3 regions of the Microbaculum marinisediminis genome follow, and region 3 is predicted to be linked to each of the others. Evidence: predicted binding sites of a transcription regulator. Region 3 holds the regulator's gene; each other region holds the start of a gene.
What was found. The regulator LexA, encoded in region 3, represses DNA repair genes until DNA is damaged. The targets are predictions, from matches to a motif close to TGTTCNNNNTGTGTTCNG.
Positions count from the first base shown of each region.

Region 1 (5,406 bases), on a different contig from region 3:
AACGAGAAGCGGCCCGGCGCGTAGCCGCGCGCCTTGGCTTCCGGTAGCCCGGCGAACCACTCGCGGATCGGCGTGAACGCGCCGGTATAGGTGGCCGGGTTCGAGCGCGGCGTGCGGCCGATCGGCGACTGGTCGATCTCGATGATCTTGTCGATATGCTCCAGGCCGTCGATGCGGTCGTGCGCGCCGGGATGCTCGCGCGCATTGTTCAGCCGCCGGGCGATCGCCTTGTAGAGCGTGTCGATCAGGAGCGACGACTTGCCGCCGCCGGAGACGCCGGTGACGCAGGAGAAGGTGCCCAGCGGAATCTCGGCGGTGACGTTCTTCAGGTTGTTCTCGCGCGCGCCGACGACCCGGATGCGCCGGTGCCCGGAGATCTCGCGCCGTTCCGCCGGCACCTCGATCTGCTCGAAGCCGGTCAGGTACTTTCCGGTCAGGCTCGCCGGATTGGCCATGATCTCTTCCGGCGTGCCCTTCGCGACGATCTCGCCGCCGTGCACGCCGGCGCCGGGACCGACATCGATGACGTAGTCGGCCGAACGGATCGCATCCTCGTCGTGCTCGACGACGATCACCGTGTTGCCGAGGTCGCGCAGGTGGCGCAGCGTGCCGAGAAGACGCTCGTTGTCGCGCTGGTGCAGGCCGATCGACGGTTCGTCGAGCACATAGAGCACGCCGGTCAGGCCCGAGCCGATCTGCGAGGCGAGGCGGATGCGCTGGCTCTCCCCACCCGACAGCGTTCCCGAGGAGCGGGACAGCGTCAGATAGTCGAGGCCGACATCGTTGAGGAAGGCGAGGCGCTCGCGGATCTCCTTGAGGATGCGCGTGGCGATCTCGTTCTGCTTCTCGCTCAGGTGCTCGGGCAGCGTCTCGAACCAGCCATTCGCCTTGCGGATCGACATGGCGACGACGTCGCCGATGTGCAGGCCGGCGATCTTCACTGCCAGCGCTTCCGGCTTCAGCCGGTTGCCGTCACAGGTCGAACAGGGCGTCTGACCCATGAATTTCTCGATTTCCTCGCGCGACCAGGACGATTCCGTCTCCCGCCAGCGCCGCTCGAGATTGGGGATCACGCCCTCGAAGCTCTTCTTGGTGTCGTAGGCGCGCAGGCCGTCATCGTAGGTGAACTTGATCTCCTCGTCGCCCGACCCGTACAGGATCGCGTCCTGCGCCGTCTTGGGAAGCTTTTCCCACGGCACGGTCATCTTGAACTTGTAGTGCCGGCCGAGCGCCTCCAGCGTTTGCAGGTAGTAGGGCGACGACGACCGCGCCCAGGGCCCGACCGCCCCTGCCTTCAGGGTCAGCGACGGGTCGGGGATCACCATGTCGGGATCGACCCGCATCTCGGAGCCGAGGCCGTCGCAGACCGGGCAGGCGCCGTGCGGGCTGTTGAACGAGAACAGCCGCGGCTCGATCTCCGCGATGGTGAACCCGGAAACCGGGCAGGCGAACTTCTCGGAGAAGATCAGCCGCCTGGCCTCGCCCTTGTCGTCCGTCTCGTCGGCGAACTCCGCGACCGCCAGCCCCTCGGCGAGCTGCAGCGCGGTCTCGAACGAATCCGCCAGCCGCGAGGCCATGTCCTCGCGCACCACGATGCGGTCCACGACCACGTCGATGTCGTGCTTGAACTTCTTGTCGAGCGCCGGCGCCTCGGCGATCTCGTGGAAGGCGCCGTCGATCTTCACCCGCTGGAAGCCGCGCTTCATCAATTCGGCGAGTTCCTTGCGGTACTCGCCCTTGCGGCCGCGCACGATCGGCGCCAGCAGGTAGAGCCGGGTGCCCTCGGGAAGCGCCAGCACACGGTCGACCATCTGGCTGACCGTCTGGCTTTCGATCGGCAGGCCGGTCGCCGGCGAATAGGGAATGCCGACGCGGGCGAACAGGAGGCGCAGGTAGTCGTAGATCTCGGTGACGGTGCCGACCGTCGAGCGCGGATTGCGCGAGGTCGTCTTCTGCTCGATCGAGATCGCCGGCGACAGGCCCTCGATGTGGTCGACATCGGGCTTCTGCATCATCTCGAGGAACTGGCGGGCATAGGCCGACAGGCTCTCGACGTAGCGGCGCTGGCCCTCGGCATAGATCGTGTCGAAGGCGAGCGACGACTTGCCCGAGCCCGACAGACCGGTGATCACCACCAGTTCGTCGCGCGGGATATCGACGGAGACGTTCTTGAGATTGTGCTCGCGCGCCCCGGAAACGGAGATGTTCTTCTGCATGGTGCCTCAGGTCTCCGACGGTTCGGCGACATTTTCGTGTCCGGCCAGATAATCGGCGCGCGACAAGGCGTGGTAACGATGGAGGTGACCGGCGTGGATCCGGTCCTCAATATAGGGCAGGCCGAGCCGTTCAAGAACCCTTTGGGAGCGCGCGTTCTCAGGCAGCACCACCGCGACGATGCGCGGCAGCCTCAGCGCCTGGAACCCGTAGTCGAGAACGGCGGCCGCCGCCTCGCGCGCATAACCCTTGCCCCAGGCCTCGGGAACGAGGTGATAGCCGATCTCGATTTCCTCGGTGCCGTCGAGCGGCTGCAGGATCGCGTTGCCGACGAACCGTCCGTCGTCGTGCCGGAAGGCGGCGAACCAGCCGAGCCCGCGCGGGCGTAGCGCGAGGCTGCGCGTCAGGACGCCCGCGACATCGCGCTCTGTGACACGTTCGGTCTGCCAGAACACGACCCGCCGGTCGCGCAGCAGAAGGCCGAGCAGGTCGGCTTCGTCGGCGCGATAGGGACGCAATACCAGTCTTTCGGTGCGGATTTCGGTCATCGGCCGCCTTGAACCCGGAGAATCGCGGGATTGCGTTCGAAAAGAGAACAATATAGGAACATGCTGTTCCGTCCAACAGGATATACGTAGCGCGGCGCCGCGTTGGACCTGCCCAACCGTCGCAGCACCTGTGGAAAACCGTCGCATGGGGCGACGGGCCGGGGCCGGGCGGATAGTGTCTGCGGCGAAAACCGAAACGAAAGGTCAGGTGATGTCGGGAAGCGTCAACAAAGTCATCCTCGTCGGCAATCTCGGCGCCGATCCGGAAATCCGCCGCACCCAGGACGGCCGTCCGATTGCCAATCTGCGCGTCGCCACGACCGAGACCTGGCGGGACCGTAACAGCGGCGAGCGCCGGGAGCGCACCGAATGGCATCGCGTGGTGATCTTCAACGAAGGTCTCTGCAAGATCGCCGAGCAGTATCTGCGCAAGGGCTCGAAGGTCTATATCGAAGGCCAGCTCCAGACCCGGAAGTGGCAGGACCAGTCGGGTCAGGACCGCTATTCGACCGAAGTCGTCCTGCAGGGCTTCAATTCGGCCCTGACGATGCTCGACGCCCGCGGCGGCGGTGGTGGTGGCGGCGGATCAGACTACGAATCGTCGGGTGGCGGCGGCGATTTCGGCTCCAGCGGCCCGATGCAGGGCGGCGGCGGCCGTGGCCCGTCCAGCGATATGGACGACGAAATTCCGTTCTAGATTCGGATTTCCCCGAATCTACCCATGCTTTCAGCCCGAATGCCGCCGGAGTCGTTCACTCCGGCGGCATTTTTGCGTTAATCTCTCCGCGTCTGCCCCTTGAGGGGCGCGCCGCCGATCACCACTTTTCATATTCCAATTTCTGAATATATAGGTATATCTGCGACGCGGACCGGGGAGAAATGGTCATGACGTTAGGCTGCAAGCCCATCACAGTTTCGAGTTTCCTTCTGGCGTCGGCCCTGGCGGGCGCCCTGGCCATGCCGTCGTCGCTGCTGCGCGCCGCCGAAAGCGAGTATGTCGTCGAGCCGCAAACGGTCGAAGATTTCAAGGCCGTCTTCGCGACGGTTCAGAGCGCAGACGTCGTGCCCGCCCGTGCCCGGATCGGCGGGACCGTCACCGAATTGACGGTGGGCGAGGGCGACGCGGTGACCGCCGGCCAGAAGATCGCGACCATCGTCGACGACAAGCTGGCGCTCCGTATCCAGGGGCTTGAGGCCAGCATTCGCGGCCTGCAGGCGGCGCTCTCCAACGCCGAGACCGAGCTCAAGCGCGGCACGGAACTGAAGGAGCGCGGAATCGTCGCCCAGGCGCGGCTCGACCAGCTGCAGACCGCCGCCGACGTCGCCCGCAACCAGCTCCAGACCGCGCAGGCCGAAAAGCTGATCGCAGAGCAGCAGATCGCCGAAGGCGCGGTCGAGGCGCCCGGCGCCGGCCGGGTCCTGGCCGTCCCCGTGACCATCGGTACCGTCGTTCTCCCCGGCGAGGCCATCGCCGAAATCGCGTCGGACCGCTATATCCTCCGTCTCAAGGTTCCGGAGCGCCACGCCCGCCATATCGAGCTCGGCGACGAGATCCTGATCGGCAAGCGCGGGATGGGCGAGGCCGGCGGTGCCGTGGGGAAGGGCAAAATCGTCACCGTCTATCCGCGCCTGGAAGCTGGCAGCGTCGTCGCCGATGCCGAAGTCTCGGGGCTCGGCGGCTATTTCGTCGGCGAGCGCGCCCTGGTGCGGATCGCGGCGGGCGAACGCGACACCTACGTCATCCCACAGAGCTTTGTCTTCAAGCGATACGGCCTCGACTACGTCCGGGTCTCCGCGCCCGACGGGACGCCGCTCGACGTGGTGGTACAGCTCGGGCAGACAGTCGCCGACGGCGAGCCGATGGTCGAGGTGCTCGGCGGCCTTAAGGCCGGCGACCGTCTGGTGCGCCCATGAAGCCCGGCATCTCCGGCTCGCTGACGCGGGCCTTCATTTCTTCGCCGCTGACGCCGCTGCTGCTGATCTCCGCGCTGGCGCTCGGCCTGGTTGCGCTGGTCTCGCTGCCGCGCGAGGAAGAACCGCAGATCAGCGTTCCGCTGGTCGACATTCACGTCTCCGCCGACGGTCTGCAGGCCGATGATGCCGTCAAGCTCGTCACCGAGCCGCTCGAGACCATCGTCAAGGGCATCAACGGCGTCGAGCACGTCTATTCCCAGACCCAGGACGACCGCGTCACTGTCACCGCCCGTTTCTTCGTCGGCACCGATCCCGATGACGCCATCCTGCGCGTGCACGAAAAGGTGCGCGCCAATATGGACCGCATCCCCATCGGCATTCCCGAGCCGCTGATCGTCGGTCGCGGCATCGACGACGTGGCCATCGTGGTCGTCACCCTGGCACCCAAGCCGGACGCGGCCGATCGCTGGACCGACAACGGCCTGTACTACATCGCCCGCGACCTGCTGGTCGAACTCGCCAAGGTCGAGGATGTCGGCCTGACCTATATCGTCGGCGGCCGCGACGACCAGATCCGCATCGAGCCGGATCCGGAGCGGATGGCGCTCTACGGCATCACCCTGGAGCAGCTCATCGGCAAGGTGACCGAGGCAAACCGGTCGTTCCTCGCCGGCACCGTGCGCGACACCGACCGCAGCCTGCCGGTCGTTGCCGGCCAGACGCTTCAGGG
Region 1 covers NZ_JALIDZ010000010.1:40,515-45,920, forward strand. The annotation lists gene uvrA (excinuclease ABC subunit UvrA) at 1-2,216, opposite strand, end outside; gene MUB46_RS19480 (GNAT family N-acetyltransferase) at 2,223-2,762, opposite strand; gene MUB46_RS19485 (single-stranded DNA-binding protein) at 2,974-3,459, shown strand; gene MUB46_RS19490 (efflux RND transporter periplasmic adaptor subunit) at 3,648-4,676, shown strand; gene MUB46_RS19495 (efflux RND transporter permease subunit) at 4,673-5,406, shown strand, end outside.
Region 1: MUB46_RS19485 (single-stranded DNA-binding protein) is a predicted target of LexA. The motif match lies at 2,806-2,823, and genes of this name have one in related genera.

Region 2 (5,406 bases), on a different contig from region 3:
CGGCGGCATGGTCGGCGGCGGCCACCGGCTTTCGATCGACCAGCTCGTCGCCCGCTACGGCACCGAGACGGCCCATTCCCTGCTGCGCGAAGCCCATGTCGACTCGCTCGACTTCGTGAAGCGGCTCATCCGGGACGAGGCGATCGACTGCGACTTTCATGTCCACGGCCGCTTCAGCGGCCAGCGCAGCCCCGACGTCTACGACGAGACCGCCCGGACCATCGAGCGGCTCAGGACAATCGTTCCGATCAACGCCGAGATGGTCCCCAGGGCCGATCAGCGCCGCGAGATCGGCTCCGATTTCTATGCCGGCGGCCTGCTGCTGCCCGATCACGGCGGGCTGCATCCCGGCAAGTATCATGCCGGGCTCCTGAACGCCGCCCGCCGGGCAGGCGTTGTGGTTTCCGCGCCGACGCTGGTGCGTGGCGTCGCGCCGTCGCGAACCGGGCACCGCGTGTCGACGACGCGTGGCGACGTGCAGGCCGATGCGGTGCTGATGGCGACCAACGGCTACACCCGCCGTCGCTTCCGCCCGCTGATGCGGCGCATCATTCCGGTCTCGAGCTATATCGCGGCGACCGAGGCGCTGCCCGAGGATCTGATCCGGTCGCTCATGCCGGGCCGCCGCATGGTGGTGGAGACCCGCAACCGGCATTGCTACTACCGCCTGTCCCCGGACGGCAAACGGCTCGTCTTCGGCGCCCGCGCGGCCATGCACCAGGTCTCGCAGGACACCGCGACGTCGGTCATCAGGGGGCTGATGCGGGAGATCTTCCCGGCGCTGGAGCCGGTCGGGATCACCCACAGCTGGAACGGCCGGCTCGGCTTCACCTTCGGCTTCCTGCCGCATATCGGCAGGATCGACGGGCACTGGCATGCGATGGGGTTCTCGGGAAGCGGCAACGCGATGGCGCCCTATCTCGGCAACAAGGTCGCGCTGGCGATGCTCGGCCGCGCCGAGGCGGAAACCGCCTTCATGAAGACCGAGTTCTCGACCCGGTTCTGGCATTTCGGCCGGCCGTGGTTCCTGCCGGTCGCGCACGCCCTGTACCGCGTCCGCGACCTTTGCGACGACGCCCGGCGGGCGTAGATCCGGCCGCTAGGTCAGCCGAACGCCTCGAACGCCGCGGGGTAGACCACCTGCGGGCGGTGCGTCGCCTGGCCGCCGGGTTCGAGCGCCAGCGCCATGAAGGCCGGGCCCGACCACTGCGCGCAGTAGTGGCTGGCGATCCGCGAATCGAAGCCGAAGCGCTTGTAGTAGGGCGGGTCGCCGAGCACGAAGACGAGATCCTCGCCCGCCTCCTCGAGCCGGCCGATGCCGTCGCGCACCAGTGCCGTGCCGACGCCGCGGCGCTGGTAGCAACGGGCCACGGCGACCGGCGCGAGCGCGGTCGCGCGGTTGTCGCTGCCTTCGATCCTCAGCCGCGAGAAGCCGGCATAGCCGACGATCTTGCCGTCCTTTTCCGCCACGAGGGACAGGACGAGGTCGCCGTCCTTGCGCAGCTTGTCGATCAGCTTGGCTTCAAGCTCGCTGTCGAAGGCGGCGGATATGACGCAGCGGATTGCGGAGACGTCGGCGGGTGCTTCCTGGCGGATGGTTACGCCATCCACATTTTTGTCTGAAGACATGTTCGTCTTTCATTGGGCGGTTAGCCAGCTTACCCGAACAGTATACCCTTTTTCAGCCGGGCGCCCCGTGCGAATTCCGCATAGCTCATCTGTTGGCGGCCGGGCCGCTGGATATCGACGAGCCGGATCGCACCGTCCGCGCAGGCGACGATCCCGCCCTCGTCTACGAGCGTGCCGGGGGCCTCGGGGCCATCGCGATCCATGCTCTGCGAGCGGAGCACCTTCACGCGCTCCCCGGCCAGGTCGAACCAGGCTCCGGGAAACGGCGACAGGCCGCGGATTTGGTCGTGGACGGCTTGGGACGGGCGCGCCCAGTCGATGCGGGCCTCGGCCTTGTCGATCTTGCTGGCATAGGTGACGCCGTCTTCCGGCTGGTCGCGGCAGTCCAGGCTGTCGCGCGACAGCGCGGCGAGCGCGCGCACCATCAGCCCCGCGCCGATCAGAGCCAGCCGGTCGTGCAGCTCGCCGGCGGTCATGTCGGGTCCGATCGCGAGCCGTTCCTCCATGCAGACGGGGCCGGTATCGAGCCCCTCGGCCATGCGCATGACGGCGACGCCGGTCTCGCGGTCGCCGGCCATGATCGCCCGCTGGATCGGGGCGGCGCCGCGCCAGCGCGGCAATAGCGATGCATGCAGGTTGAAGCAGCCCTGCGCCGGCGCCTCGAGGACGGCTTTCGGCAGGATCAGCCCGTAGGCGACGACCACCGCCGCGTCGGCGCCGTGCGCGGCGAAGGCGGCCTGGGCCGTTTCGTCTTTCAGGGTCTTCGGGGTCAGAACCGGCAGGCCGAACCGGTCCGCCGCCGCATGAACGGGGCTCTTGCGCTCGGCCATCCCGCGCCCGGCCGGCCGCGGCGGCTGCGAGTAGACGGCGACGACCTCGTGGCCCGCGCCGACGATCTCGGTCAGCGTCGGCACCGCGAAATCCGGCGTTCCCATGAAAACGAGGCGAAGTGTCACGGCAGGTCGTGTCCTGGTCGCGGGGCGGGACGGTCGCGCCCGGGGCTCATTCGGCCGCCGGCTGCTCGCTGTCCCCGGCGGGTTCGGCGGCGCGGCGGCGCTTGAACTCGGGCATCTCGCCGCGCCTGGCGGCCTTGGTGAACTTCTTGACCACCCGGTCGCGCTTCAGCTTGGAGATGTGATCGATGAACAGGACGCCGTTTAGGTGATCGACCTCGTGCTGCACGCAGGTCGCCAGCAGCCCCTCGCACGAAAGCTCCTGCTCCTTGCCGTCGCGGTCGAGGAACCGGACGGTGCAGGCGGCCGGCCGCTCGACCTCCTCGTAATAGTCGGGGATCGACAGGCAGCCCTCCTCGTAGGTCGAGGTCTCCTCCGAGGTCCAGGTGATTTCCGGATTGACGAGGCAGATCGGCGCCTTCGGATCGTCTTCCTTCGACACGTCGATGACGACGATGCGCTTCAGGACGCCGACCTGACAGGCGGCGAGCCCGATGCCCGGCGCCTCGTACATGGTGGCCAGCATGTCGTCCAGGAGGGCGCGCACGTCGTCGTCCACCGCCGGGACGGGCTCGCAGACCTGGCGCAGGACGGGATCGGGAATGTAGACGATGTCGCGAATTGTCATGGCGCTCAGATAGGAGAAAGCCCGGCCCGGGTCAACGCGGCGCATTGGCCGCGCGCCGGGGAATGTTCGCGTTTTGATCTCGCAATGCGAGAAGAATCGACTAGACTTGGTGGCATGGATCAGCCGCTTGTCGAAATCTCGGGTCGCCTGTTCACCGTCGGCGAGGGCGCTCTCGCCGGCGCCGCGCTGTTTTTCGTGGTCCTGTTGCTGATCCTGATCGGCGTCTTCCGGTCGCGGCGCCCGGATGCCGAGGAAGTGCGCCGCCGCGAGGAGGCCGAGCGCCAGCTCACCGAGATGGTCCGCGCCCAGGCGGACATGAGCCGCACCCAGGCCGAGCTGACCGGCCGCATGCAGACCATGGCCGAGGTGTTCGGGACCCGCCATGCCGATCTGGCGCGCGGCCTCAACGAGCGCCTCGACAAGTTCGGCCAGCGGCTCGGCCAGTCGGTGGAGACCCAGACGCGGGCCACCCATGACAGCCTGTCGAAGCTGAACGAGCGGCTCGCCGTCATCGACCGGGCGCAGAAGAACATCACCGAGTTGTCGAAGGAGGTGGTCGGCCTCAACCAGATCCTCGCCAACAAGCAGACCCGCGGCGCCTTCGGCCAGGGCCGGATGGAAGCGATCGTCCGCGACGGCCTGCCGGCCGGCGCCTACGAGTTCCAGTGGACGCTGTCGAACAACCGGCGTCCGGACTGCATCGTCCGTTTTCCCAATACCGAGGCCGTGCTGGTCATCGACGCGAAGTTTCCCCTGGAGGCGTTCGGCGCGTTCCGGGAGGCGGAGGTCGAGGACGCCCGCAAGATCGCTGCGCAGCGCCTGCGCACCGATTTCCTCAAGCACGTCACCGATATCCGCGAGCGCTATTTCATCCCGGGCGAGACCCAGGACCTGGCGATCATGTTCGTGCCCTCGGAATCGATCTACGCCGACCTGCACGAGCATTTCGAGGACGTCGTCCAGAAGGCCCACCGCGCCCGCATCATCGTCGTCGGCCCGTCGATGCTGATGCTGTCGATCCAGGTGATGCAGTCGATCCTGCGCGACGCGCGCATGCGCGAGCAGGCCCACCTGATCCACAAGGAGGTGACGATGCTGTCGGAAGACGTGCGCCGCCTGCAGGAGCGGGTGTCGAAGCTGCAGCAGCATCACGGCCAGGCCGGTCGCGACATCGAGCAGATCCTCACCTCGACCGACAAGATCATCAAGCGCGGCGAGAAGATCGGCCAGCTCGACCTGGAAGAGGACAATGGCGGGGCGTCGGTGGAGGACAAGGCGCCGCCCGGCCCGCGTCTTCTCGCCGGCGAGTGACCGCCGGAAGGCCGGGACTTCAGGACGCCGGCAGTTCAGGGCACCGGGTATTCAGATTGGCGAGGGCTCAGGCCGGCGGAGTATCGGCGCGGTCGCCGAAGGCGTTCGGCCCCTCGTCACCGGGGATCACCCCGGCCGCCACCACCCAGATCATCCCGACGACCGGAACGAAGGCGAGCAGGCACCAGAACCAGGGCAGGCCCCGGTCGTGCTGGCGCTTCACCAGGATCGCCATCTCCAGCCACAGCGAGGCGAGGCCCAGCATGAGGGTCGGCCCGGCGGCCGCCTCCTGGCCGACGGCGGACACGAGCAGGCTGATGGTGACGAACAGCACGCTCCACAAAAGCCCGATCGCGAGCCAGTAGGCTTCGCGGCCGATGCGGCCGTTGAATCCGAAGAACAGCCACGCGAACGCCTCGCGCCCCGCCTCTTGTTCGGCACTCCGGGGGCCCTGGATCTGGGGATTGTTCGCCAAAGGATTCCTCTCCGCGCGACCGACAGTCGACCGCCGACATATAAGATCGGAGCCCTGATGGGCAATCCATGCTGTAATCCGGGCGGCAATCAGGCCGGTGATCCGCCTGGGGATCACCGGGGCATTTCGGGGCGCGTGTCGTTCGGTCCGCGTCGGTGTCAGGCGAGCGGATCCGGTCCGTAGCGGTTCTCGCCTTCGGTGCCGCGCAGGAAACCGCATTCGATCAGATACCAGAGCGCGCCGACGACGGGGACCAGCACGATCAGCAGCCACCACGCCGACTTGTCCCGGTCGTGCCAGCGCTTCGCGCCGAGGGCGAGGCCGGGATAGAGCAGCACCAGGGAGACGATCGTGAACAGGATGTTCGCGAAGCCTTCCCCGAACAGCCCGTACAGGATCGCTGCCGCCAC
Region 2 covers NZ_JALIDZ010000001.1:595,578-600,983, reverse strand. The annotation lists gene MUB46_RS03025 (NAD(P)/FAD-dependent oxidoreductase) at 1-1,090, shown strand, start outside; gene MUB46_RS03020 (GNAT family N-acetyltransferase) at 1,105-1,629, opposite strand; gene fmt (methionyl-tRNA formyltransferase) at 1,659-2,585, opposite strand; gene def (peptide deformylase) at 2,632-3,210, opposite strand; gene MUB46_RS03005 (DNA recombination protein RmuC) at 3,325-4,521, shown strand; gene MUB46_RS03000 (DUF805 domain-containing protein) at 4,589-4,996, opposite strand; gene MUB46_RS02995 (DUF805 domain-containing protein) at 5,155-5,406, opposite strand, start outside.
Region 2: MUB46_RS03005 (DNA recombination protein RmuC) is a predicted target of LexA. The motif match lies at 3,274-3,291, and genes of this name have one in related genera.

Region 3 (5,406 bases):
GTGAATCAGAGGGATATGCGCCATCTCCGGCACGGCCCAACCGAGTGCCTGATAGATCTGTGTCTGGCGGGCGGCGTTGGTCAGGTGATCGTCGCCGCGGATGACGTGGGTGACGCCCGTGTCGTGGTCGTCGACGACGACGGCGAGCATATAGGTTGGGTTGCCGTCGGACCGCAGCAGAATCAGGTCGTCCAGATCCTTGTTCTGCCACACGACGCGCCCCTGGACGTGGTCGTCGACCACGGTCTCGCCCTCCGTCGGCGCCTTGAGGCGGATCGCCGGCTTGACGCCCTGGGGCGCCTCCGAGGGATCGCGGTCGCGCCAGCGGCCGTCGTAGCGTGGCGGGCGGCCCTCTGCGCGCGCCGTCTCGCGCATCTCGGCGAGTTCCTCGGGTGTCGCGTAGCACCGGTAGGCCTTGCCCCGGGCCAACAGGTCCTCGACCACCTCGCGATGCCGCTCGGCGCGGGCGTATTGCGAGATCGCCTCGCCATCCCAATCCAGGCCCAGCCACTTCAGGCCGTCGACGATCGCGGCGATCGCCTCGTCGGTCGAGCGCGCGCGATCGGTATCCTCGATCCTCAGCAGCATCTTGCCGCCGCGTCCGCGGGCATAGAGCCAGTTGAACAGGGCGGTGCGTGCGCCGCCGATATGCAGGAAGCCGGTCGGCGAGGGGGCGAAGCGGGTGACGATCTCAGGTTTGGACATGACAGGTGGCGGCCGGTTTCTCGTGCGGTCTAGTATGGATGGTGCGGTGTAGGCTGGGCGTTGTGTAGCACGGCGGCCGGCGCAGATAGAAGCGGTGTGGGCAACGGTCGCGCCCAAACCTTCGGCGCGGCCCCAGGGGGACTGCGGTGTCCGACGACGCGTCCTTGATCGGCAGATCGCGCTCCGCGGCGGCGCGGCGATGGCCGGCGTTGCCGGCGCCGCTGCTCGGCCTGTCGAGCCGCCTGTCGCGCCGCGTTTCGGTCCGAAGGATCGCCGACAGCGAGCGCGAGCGATTGTTCCTCTGGGGTCCCGTCGCTTTCGGCGCCGGCATCGCGGCCTATTTCGCGCTGCCGCGGGAACCTGTGCTCGCGGCGGTGCTGGTCCTGTGCGTCGTCACCGGGATCGTCGCTGTCCGCTGCGGCCCGGGCCGGCTCGGGGGCATCGCGTTCATCGGCCTGTTCCTGGCGTCGCTGGGCATGTTGGACGCGGGGCTTCGCAGCCGCTGGGTCGCCGCGCCGGTCGTGTCCGAGACCGGATATCCGGTTCCGGTGACCGGGCGGATCATCGGGGTCGACCTCAGGGAGGACGGCGCGGCACGGCTCACGGTGGCGCCGGAGCGGATCGGCCGCGATGCCGCTGCGGAGCTGCCGACCCTGCTGTCGCTGTGGATGCGCGGCAGCTGGTCGGTGCCGACGCCAGGACAGGCGGTGCGATTTGACGCGATGCTGTTGCCGCCGCCGGACGCCGCGGTGCCGGGCGGCTTCGATTACGCCCGGCGGGCCTGGTTCGCCGGCATCGGCGGCGTCGGGTTCCTGACCAGCGCGCCGAAACCGGTCCAGACCGCGCGGGATGTCGGACTGCCAGTGCGGCTCGGGACCGCGATCGAGCGGACGCGCCTTTACATCGCGGCGCGAATCCGGCAGTCGCTGCCCGGCTCCGTCGGCGCGATCGCGGCCGCGCTCGTGACGGGCGAGCGTGGCGCTATACCGGACGCCGACGAGGACGCGCTGCGCGCCTCCGGCCTGGCGCACATCCTGGCGATCTCGGGCCTGCACATGATGCTCGTCGTCGGCACGCTGTTCTGGTTCACCCGTGCCTGTCTGGCGCTATCGCCTAGTCTCGCGTTGACCCGGCCGATCAAGAAGTGGGCGGCGGCGATCGCCCTGATCGGCGGGCTCGGCTACCTGGTGCTCTCGGGCGCCTCGATCGCGACGCAGCGCGCCTTCATCATGGCGGCGATCATGCTGGTTGCCGTGCTGCTCGACCGGCCGGCGATCACCCTGCGCAACGTCGCGATCGCCGCATCGATCGTGCTCGTGCTGACGCCCGAAGCCTTGGTGACGGCGAGCTTCCAGATGTCGTTCGCCGCGACCGTCGCCCTGGTCTCGGCCTACGAGGCGTTGCGGTGGTGGTCGCTTTCGCGGAGTGAAAGCGCGATGGCGCCGCCGGTCCGCTTTCTCGTCCGGGCGGTGCTCGGGCTCGTGTTCACCGCGCTGATAGCCGGGCTGGCGACGGGGCCGTTCGCCGCCTATCACTTCAACCGCGTGGCGGTCTACGGGTTGATCGCCAATGTCGCCGCGATGCCGCTCGTCAGCGTGCTGGTCATGCCGTCCGCGCTTGCCGCGGTGCTGCTCATGCCCTTCGGCCTGGAAGGCCTCGCGCTTGTCCCGATGGGGCTGGGGATCGAGGGCGTTCTCGCCGTGGCGAGGGCGGTCGCCGGCTGGGAGGGGGCGGTGCGCATGGTCTCGCAGGTGCCCGTGGCCGCGTTGCTCCTGACGATTTCCGGCGGGCTCTGGCTGTTGCTTTGGCGCACGGGCGTGCGCCTCCTGGGGGTGCCGTTCATTGCGGCCGGCGTCGTCTTGAGTGCGGTCTCCGACCCGCCGGACCTCTTCGTCGCGCGGGACCTACGGATGGCGGCGCTGAGAATGCAGGACGGCGCGCTGGCGTTCCTGCCAAAGCCCGGATCGGACTACGAGGTGGAGGTTTGGCTGCGCAGCGCCGGACTCGTGCCCGAGGGGACCCCGCGACGACGGGCGGCCTGCGATACGTGGGCCTGCGTCGCCGACAATGGTCGTCTGCGTGTTTCCTACGTGAGCGATCCGGTGGCGTTCGCGGAGGATTGCGCCTGGGCGGACGTCGTCGTCACACCGATCTCGCCGCCTCAGTGGTGCAGGGACGACGCCATCGTGATCGGTCCGCAGGATGCCGCGCGGTCCGGCGCGATCACGCTCACGAAGACGGCCAACGGCATTGCCATCGAGACGGCGGCGGACCGGTCCGGCGATCGTCCCTGGACGCGCCGGGGACCCTAAGCCCCCGAGCTGCTGAGCCCGGCAGGCGTCGTCAGTACTGGCGGATGAGGCCGACCAGCCGGCCCTGAATGGCAACCCGATCCGGACCGAAGATCCGTGTCTCGTAGGCCGGGTTGGCCGCTTCCAGGGCGATCGACGCGCCCTTGCGGCGCAGGCGCTTCAACGTCGCTTCCTCGTCGTCGATCAGCGCCACCACGATGTCGCCGGTGTCGGCGGCATCCGTCTTGCGGATCAGGACCGTGTCGCCGTCGAGGATGCCAGCGTCGACCATCGAGTCGCCGCGCACCTCCAGGGCGAAATGTTCGCCCTTCGACAGAAGCTCGACCGGCACCTGGATCGAATGGCTGTGGTTCTGGATCGCCGAGATCGGCGTGCCCGCGGCGATGCGGCCCATGACCGGGACGGCCACCGCGTTCGAGTTGGCGGCCTCGGTCTCTACCGGCTCCGGCGGGGGTGGCGGCGGTGTCTTGCCGAGACTTCCCTCGATGACGCTCGGCGCGAATCCGCGGCCGCGCGCGGCTAGCCCCGGCGCCACCGACTCGGGCAGCCGGACGATTTCGAGCGCGCGGGCGCGATGCGGCAGGCGTCGGATGAAGCCGCGCTCCTCGAGCGCCGTGATCAGTCGATGGATGCCCGACTTCGAGCGCAAGTCCAGCGCTTCCTTCATCTCATCGAAGGACGGGGGCACGCCCGATTCCTTGAGACGTTCATGGATGAACATCAGCAATTCATGCTGTTTCCGCGTGAGCATTGCGCGCTCCCGTTGCCGCTTCCGCCCGTCTTTGGGCGCCGGATTGTGTACAAATCAAGAACAAACATACATGTTCTTGTTGTGTTCGGCAATGGCAAATATCGCATGGACGCAGTGTGGGCACGGGGGCGCGCTGCTCCGGGATCGTGCGGGTCGGCGAGGGGCCACCATCCGGCCTGGCGGGTCGCGGCACGCGGTCGTTCATCGCGATTGTAAGCCTCGACCGATCCGGCTAGGGATACCGGCGAACCGGTCGGATGACCATACCCACCAGCCGCCAGATCACGTCGGTCGAGCTTATGTCGCCGCGGGCAGTCGCAAAGAAATATCATGAAAGGGCATTGGGGATGGTCATCCCGCGTGCATTCGGATCAAAGTCCAAACGGAAACCGAATAAGAGCAAGAAGTCGCTCATTCTCGAGGACTATGTTCTCCTCCATATCGGCAAGACGGGTGGAACGTCGATCGGCCGGTTCCTGAGGAAGTTCCGGAAGGACGGGCAGGACATCAAGATCAAGAAAGTCGGCCATCGGATCACGCTGCAGCGGGTTCTCGAAGAATCGCCGTCCTGCAAGGTCGGATTCGTCATTCGCGAGCCGTCGACCCGTTTCGTGTCCGGTTTCAACAGTCGCCTTCGCAGCGGCCGGCCGGCGCATCACCACACCTGGAGCACGGACGAGGCCGTCGCCTTCTCCTACTTCCCCACCGCCAACGATCTCGCCGAGGCGCTCGTCACCGACGACGAACGGATGCGTTCGGCCGCGGAATTCGCCATGCAGGCTATCGGGCATCTGCGGCGCGGCTATGCGTTCCATCTCGGCGGCGTTGCCCCGTTGAAGGAGGCAGCCGACAGGATCTACTGCGTCGCCGAGCTGGAGCACCTGAACGACGACGTCTTCCGTCTGCTTGAGCCCGCCGGCTTGTCGCGCGAGCAGATCGCCGAGGCCTTTCAGACCGAGCATCAGGCGCCTTCGAAAGGACCGGCCCTTTCGGAAAAGGCCATCGACAACCTGAAGACGTTCTGGCGCCAGGAATACCGGATTTACGACTATTGCCGGAAGCATCTCGTCCGGCGCTGATGCGCCGCGCGAGGGCCGCCCTCAGAAATCCATCAGGAGCGCGCGGCAGGTCTCGCCCGCCGTCGCGGCCGGGGCGAAAGGCGGGCGGATGATCAGCGCATCGGCCCTGGCCAGCGTGGCCAGCATGGAGCTGTCCTGCCGGCCGAAGGGGGTGACGACGAGGGTGCCGTCGGGATCGATGCTGGACATCGCGCGCAGATAGTCCTGGCGCTGATCGTTTTCGCCGAGATCGGCCCCGAGGCGCGCGTTGGTCTCGCCGGACTGGGTTTCCCTGAGACCGCACAGCGCGTGGATCAGCGGCACGAGGAACAGCCGTGCGGTGATCATCGCCGAGACCGGATTGCCGGGCAGTCCGAGGAAGCGGCTCGCGCCGAACATGCCGAACATCAGCGGCTTGCCGGGCCGCATGGCGATCTTCCAGAAATCGAGCGACAGGCCTTCGGCGACCAGAACGTCCTGGACGATGTCATGCTCGCCGACGGATGCGCCGCCGAGGGTCACCAGAACATCGGCCCCGGACTTCCGTGCCTTAGCGACGGCACCGGCGAGGGATTCACGG
Region 3 covers NZ_JALIDZ010000012.1:20,154-25,559, reverse strand. The annotation lists gene gltX (glutamate--tRNA ligase) at 1-705, opposite strand, end outside; gene MUB46_RS21070 (ComEC/Rec2 family competence protein) at 870-3,017, shown strand; gene lexA (transcriptional repressor LexA) at 3,049-3,768, opposite strand; gene MUB46_RS21060 (sulfotransferase family 2 domain-containing protein) at 4,026-4,847, shown strand; gene MUB46_RS21055 (molybdopterin molybdotransferase MoeA) at 4,869-5,406, opposite strand, start outside.